DNA from 2 places in the Halobacillus sp. ABA4_118 genome. Region 2 is predicted to be linked to the other one. Evidence: a T-box and tRNA genes for the amino acid it is inferred to sense, from the RefSeq annotation. Region 2 holds a T-box; the other holds one or more tRNA genes.
The links. The T-box of region 2 lies ahead of argS (arginine--tRNA ligase). A T-box ahead of a tRNA ligase gene usually reads a tRNA of that ligase, here a tRNA-Arg.

Region 1 (3,420 bases), 1.8 Mb from region 2:
ATCACTTACTTGAAAGAAGCCGATAAGATCACAGAGCTGATCAGCAACATCGGCGCCCATCAGGCGTTATTCAAGTTTGAAGATGTCCGGATTGTAAGAGACATGAGAAATTCCGTAAACCGTCTGGTGAACTGCGAGACGGCCAATCTGAATAAAACCATTGGGGCGGCTTTCCGCCAGGTGGAGAATATAAAATTCATCAAACGGACAGTAGGACTGGAGGCTCTTCCGGATAAGCTTCAGGAGATTGCTTCCCTTCGTCTTGAGTACCAGGAAGTTTCACTGAAGGAACTAGGGGAATACGTTTCAGGCGGAACAATCAGTAAATCCGGCATTAACCACAGACTGAGAAAAATTGATGAATTCGCTGACCGGGTTAGAAAAGGTGAAGTCACAGAAAAGTCCAGAAACTGATTCATCTTCGGATTCATTCGTGCTATAATAAAAGACAATTATAACGCTTTCGTAAGGAGAGCGTTCTTTTTTCACCCATTTGATAACGCTTACAAAAAGTGGTGTGAACAAGAAAGGAGAATGACCAGTGTTGGAAAAAACGATTAAAATCGAATTGGAAACCGGCCTTCAGGCAAGACCTGCTGCCTTGTTTGTTCAGGAAGCTAATAAATTTTCCGCGGACATCTTCATTGAAAAAGAGGAAAAACGTGTGAATGCAAAAAGTATCATGGGGTTAATGAGTCTTGCGGTAGGCACCGACGAAGAAGTGAAAATTATCGCAGACGGGTCTGATGAAGAACAGGCCATTCAAATGTTAACGGCATTTGTGCAGCCTGCGTAAGCTTCATTATGTGAATCAATGAACGTGTCGAATAAGAGAACGTTCTCATATAAAACATAAAAAATCCGCTGGAACTCCAGCGGATTTTCAAGAGATGTTATTAAACGTTCTTTTCCATCACTTTGTCGATTAGTCCGTACTCAACAGCTTCGTGTGCAGACATGAAGTTGTCACGGTCTGTATCGCGTTCGATGACCTCATACGGCTGACCTGTGCGTTCGGCAAGAATCTGGTTCAGTTTCTCGCGCATTTTGATGATACGCTTTGCGTGGATTTCAATGTCAGAGGCCTGACCCTGTGTACCGCCTAGTGGCTGGTGGATCATGACTTCACTGTTTGGAAGAGCGTAACGCTTCCCAGGCTCACCAGCGTTCAGAAGGAAAGCACCCATAGATGCTGCCATACCTGTGCAGATGGTAGATACGTTCGGCTTGATGAACTGCATCGTATCGTAGATCGCCATTCCTGCAGTAATGGAACCACCTGGTGAGTTAATGTATAGGGAAATATCTTTTTCAGGGTCATCTGCTGCAAGGAACAACAGCTGAGCTACAACAGAGTTCGAGATGTTGTCATCGATCGGGCTGCCGAGCATAATGATCCGGTCTTTAAGTAAGCGGGAGTAGATGTCATAAGCACGCTCTCCCCGGTTTGTTTGTTCAATAACTGTAGGGACTAAATTCATTGTAAGTTCCTCCTTATCATCACTTGATTATCTTTGAGATACATTCATCATACCTTTAAGGTCAATAAAGGTCAAACAAAAACAATCGACGATATCCGCAGCCGTTAAATCAGACGGAAGAGACGGATTCCTTCTACCATCATACCCTTAATTGTCTGTAATAAACGTAGGATATAAAAATCCGTGGAACATCCGATGACCTTCTATGTACATGTTTAAAGATCTCATTTCCTGGTCACTGTGCAGGAAGGGCCCGTGGAGTTCCAGGGCCCCGGCGGATCGTTTTATCATAAGTATACGTACCAAAAGAAATTATTTTTCAAAAACGGGTTGCGTAATCAGTGGTCATTCATTATAATAGTATTTGCATGTCGCTTCTGCGCCTGTAGCTCAGTCGGATAGAGCGGTAGATTCCGGTTCTACGTCAGTCGGGGGTTCGAATCCTCTCAGGCGCGCTGTCTAAAATAGACCTTCCTTTTGGAAGGTCTATTTTTTTATTCCCTGTATTATTATGGTACAATAATAGTAGGATAAAGCAGACAGTTACATGCATGTTATTTAAACATCTTATGAACAGTAATCTTACGACAGTTATACGAACGTTTATTTGGGTAAGTTATTCCAATGTAGTTTCTAAATGAGGCGTCGTATGTTATGATTATTTTATGTACTGTAGGACTTTTCGCTTTATTTAGAAGAGGGGTATCTATGACAAACCTAATCCGTTACAAAATCTTGGCGACCGAACAAGTGTCTGAAGACCGGCGGATTCACGTGTTTGATATGCAGAAGCAGCAGAAGTTGTCGTTTAATTACGAGTTACTGAAAAGAACTCCGGAAAACTATGTAGGCGAAGGGTTGGCGGAATTTTTACATCGCAGAAAACTCAAAATCGATAATGGCTTTTATGATAAAAAAGGGCACGCATCTTGAATGTGTGTCCTTTTTATTGTGAGATGGGAACAAGTCCTGTACAAAAGAGATAGAATAAGGGGAGGGGATGGCATGCAGACAGTCGTTCTGTATAGGAAGAACGGATGCACGTTGTGTGATGAAGTGAGGGCCTTGTTGTCTTTGTTTTCTGTGGAAGTGTCAGAAGTAGACATCGAAACAGACGCGGAGCTCCATGAGAAGTATTTTCTCGAAATACCAGTCGTGAGGATCAATGAGGAGGAACTGGACTATCGGACCATTGATTACTTTGAGCTGCAAAAGCGTTTACAATAAAAAACCATGGGTTTTCTGCTTGCACCCGTACCCCCTCACTGTTAAGATAAAAAATGTAATGAGATATTTTTTTGCTCCTAGCGGGACATAATATGACTACCTGGGACGTAATTCATCCCAGTCGGCAGTTTTTATCAAAGAAGGGGCTTTTTCCATGCGAGCGTTCATCGATCTACAAAAAAAATTATTCCCTGATGTCCTGGACGTTATTCAGAGGCGCTATCAGCTGCTTCATTACATCCAGATCATGCAGCCCGTCGGAAGAAGAGCATTGGCTGAAAACGTCAATCTTGCCGAACGGACGGTACGCAGCGAGGTGGACTTCTTAAATCAGCAGGGAGCTGTTGAAATTACATCAAGAGGCATGCATCTCAGCTATGAGGGGCAGAACATCCTTGAGCAGCTGGCTGAATTTATAAAGGAAGTTACAGGCATTAAGGTTTTGGAGCAACAGTTGAAGGATAAATTAAATCTGGATTACGTTGTTGTTGTTCCTGGTGATAGTGATGAGCTCAATTGGGTAAAACAAGAGATGGGAAAAGCTTGTGTCCAGTATTTGAAAGACCATATGAGTCCTGAACAGGCCATTGCCATTACAGGTGGAACAACGATGGCATCCGTTGCCCAGATGATGACCTCATTCAAGGGCGCCGATCAATGCCTGTACGTACCTGCCAGAGGCGGGCTGGGTGAAAGAGTGGAAAATCAGGCC
Region 2 (3,420 bases):
AACTGAGCCGCAATTCCAAAACTCTCCGCATACAAACGAACGCTTGAAAGATCTTCATTCTGTTGAAAAGCTGCTCCGGCCATACAGGCACATGCCATCAGCGAACCGGATTTCCGCCTGATCATCCTTAGAAACTCTTCTTCCGTAGAAGCGGATTCATTCAGGTCGGCGTGCTGACCATTCACCGCCTGCAGGACCTGCTGGTGCATGGCCTGAAGAGCATCCGAAGATGTTTCTTTTTGAAAAGGGGATTCATGCATCAGCTGCATACTCAGCATCAAAAACCCCGTCGAAATATTCATCGAGGAGGCAGAAGACACCTGACTCCAAGGTTTATCGCCAGCATCTTCATCCTGAAGATCATCCAGGATATCGAGAGCCAGTATTAAAAACTCGATAGCTGCCGATAGAACATACACCCCTTCATGCTTTTTCCTGCTATGGATATGAAAGTGCAGCTGCGTCAACGGCGAAAAGGAAAACCCTTCTGCTTTCTTATAGGAGATAAACCGCTCAGCCATCCGGGCAAGGACGGCTTCGTTCAAATGAGTCTTCACCGCTTGAACCATCATGCTGTATAAACGGTCGGGTGAATAACTCGGAATCATTCCCATACGTCACCTCCCTTTCCAAAAAATGTGTCGAAATCTGATTGCAAAACAACACTATCACATCAAGAATAAACGTCAAAAGGTAGTAAAGTATTATGTAATTAGATAGAAAATTCCTCCCCCATCTTCCTATGCGTACATCCTCCGCTCGTTGGTGATGGATTTACTTTCTCACAGGCTTATATGGAAGTGTTATCTATTTGTCATACAAATGTTATCTATTTGTCATAATCAAAGTTTCCTATTCCTGCTTGAAAGATGTTTTTCAAATACTCCTTAAACAGCACAACAGACGTACATCGCTGTCCCATACGTTCGAGCATTCATGAATGTTTTGTATAAACAAATGATAAGCCGGCTTTACTTATCAGGCAGTCTTGCCTAAACACCATCGAATGGTTCATTTTCTGACAGGATAAAAGAAACCGCTCTCATTCATATGCGCCTTTTTACACACGTTATTTTCCATGAACTGGATCATTATAAATTTATGGGAATTAAAAGGGTTTATATACCCAGTTTAAAATGTGAAAATTTATGAAATTTATTCCAGAACCGATCGTTATGGAGGCCTATTTACTGTATTTTTACAAAACGCGGCTTCTTACGTTGGCGCGTATCACGCCCCGCATTACCACATGGACCCTTTTTACATGAAACATTGCATCGTCGCTGGAAATCCGATATAATCTTTTCAACTATTCAAAATCAATGACAAAGAGAGTAGCCGGCGGGAAGGTCACAGCGAACCGGGGGTGGTGGAAGCCCGGATGTCCTTCTGTCGGTGAACCGGACTTTGGAGATGGTCTTCTGAAACACACGTAGGAAGATCCGGGGACACCCCGTTATCAAATTCAAGCGGCTGATTTACATTCAGCTATAAGAGTGGCACCGCGAGTCCAGGCCTCGTCTCTTTTTTTAGAGACGGGGCCTTTTTATATGGAAAAGGAGGAGCATAAATGGAAAAGCAAATGACAGCACTTCAAATATCTCACATACTCGGAGAGGATTATCCACGCGAATGGGTGGAGTCCATGTTGGAGGTACCGAAAAAGGCATCCTTTGGGGATGTCTCCTTCCCCTGCTTCGCTCTAGCCAAGTCGATGCGTAAAAAACCAGTCATCATTGCAGGAGAAATCGCCTCCAGACTGAACCACCCTGTTTTTGATCAGGTAGAGGTCCAGGGTGGTTATATCAACATCTTCTTTGACCGCTCGTTCATTACCGAACATACGTTGAATCAAGTTCTTGAGGACCCTGAAGCTTATGGCAGCCATACCTTTGGGGAGGGGAAAAACGTAGTCTTAGATATGTCCTCTCCGAACATCGCCAAACCCTTCTCCATGGGTCACCTCCGCTCTACCGTCATTGGAAACGCCCTGGCCAATCTCATGGAAAAGTGTGGCTATACTCCCGTAAAGGTCAACTACATCGGAGATTACGGGACACAGTTCGGGAAACTTCTGGCCGCCTACACCCGCTGGGGCGATCCAGATGTCGTCGAAGCTGATCCAATCAAGGAACTGACTAAGCTATATGTGACATTCCACGAAGCTGCCGAGGAAGAACCTTCCCTCATTGAAGAAGGCAGAGAATGGTTCAAGAAGCTGGAATCCCAGGACCCGGAGGCGCTCACCCTTTGGAACTGGTTCCGCGAAGCCTCCCTGAACGAATTCAACACGTTATATGAAATGCTTGGAGTGGATTTTGATTGGACTCGTGGTGAGGCTTATTATACGGACAAAATGGAGCCTGTCATCAAACTTTTGGAGGAAAAGGGTCTGTTGGAAACATCAGAAGGAGCGGATGTGGTTCAACTGGGCGATACAATGCCCCCTTGTCTGATCCGTAAAAGCAACGGCACCACTACGTATGCCACCCGTGATCTCGCTGCCGCCATCGACCGCTATCAGTCTTATCCTTTCGAAAAAAGTCTGTATGTTGTTGGCAGTGAACAGTCCCTTCATTTTCAGCAGATGAAGCTTGTATTGAAAAAGGCCGGGTTTGAGTGGGCAGACCGATTGGAGCATGTCTCGTTCGGGATGATTCTGCAGCATGGAAAAAAGATGTCTACGAGAAAAGGGAAGACGGTTTTGTTGGAAGAAGCTCTGAAGGAAGCCGTAGCGCAGGCACTCTTGAATATGAAAGAGAAAAATCCCAACCTCACGAATCCTGAAGAAACAGCGCGCCAAGTCGGAGTTGGAGCCGTGATTTTTCACGATTTAAAGCAGGATCGACGTCATGATATTGAATTTTCTCTCGAGGATATGCTTACTTTTGAAGGAAATACCGGTCCATATCTGCAGTACACTCATGCCCGCGCATGCTCGCTTTTACGTAAAGGCGGATTTTCGGCAGACACTCCGCAGCCGGCGGTTGACGACCCTGAAGCCTGGCCATTAGTAAAGGCGGTCCGTGCATTTCCAGAAATGACTCAAATGGCCTGTACGACCAATGATCCCTCTAAAATTGCCCGTTACCTGCTGGACCTTGCCCGAACATTCAATCACTTTTATGCCAAATCAAAAATTATCGGCTCCGCTTCCCAACAGGAACGCCTGACGCTCGTTTACGCATTTGCCATCGTACTGAAGGAAGGGCTGCGTCTGCTTGGAATGGCTGCGCCGGAACATATGTAAATCAGGAACATTTCCAACATCCGCCCGCTTTCTATTATAATGAAGGTAAGACTTTAATCAGGGGGCGGATGTTCAATGTATCCTTTGTACTATGCCATCATCATTGTTTTGTCGATTACCGCTTTGGTCAGTACGGTTGTCATTGCCAAAAACATGGACAAGTCGGAAAA

Region 1: it encodes a tRNA-Arg, which carries the amino acid that the T-box ahead of argS (arginine--tRNA ligase) is inferred to sense. The anticodon was not compared.

Annotation. Positions count from the first base shown of each region.
Region 1 is NZ_JBSWWS010000001.1:508,260-511,679, reverse strand. Features, by position in the region: gene whiA (DNA-binding protein WhiA) at 1-414, shown strand, start outside; gene ACXAGL_RS02710 (HPr family phosphocarrier protein) at 542-796, shown strand; partial or broken gene clpP (ATP-dependent Clp endopeptidase proteolytic subunit ClpP) at 897-1,484, opposite strand; tRNA gene ACXAGL_RS02700 (tRNA-Arg) at 1,861-1,936, shown strand; gene ACXAGL_RS02695 (hypothetical protein) at 2,190-2,414, shown strand; gene ACXAGL_RS02690 (glutaredoxin family protein) at 2,487-2,708, shown strand; gene ACXAGL_RS02685 (sugar-binding transcriptional regulator) at 2,863-3,420, shown strand, end outside.
Region 2 is NZ_JBSWWS010000001.1:2,277,150-2,280,569, reverse strand. Features, by position in the region: gene ACXAGL_RS11265 (polyprenyl synthetase family protein) at 1-614, opposite strand, end outside; T-box leader at 1,314-1,528, shown strand; gene argS (arginine--tRNA ligase) at 1,571-3,250, shown strand; gene ACXAGL_RS11255 (hypothetical protein) at 3,326-3,420, shown strand, end outside.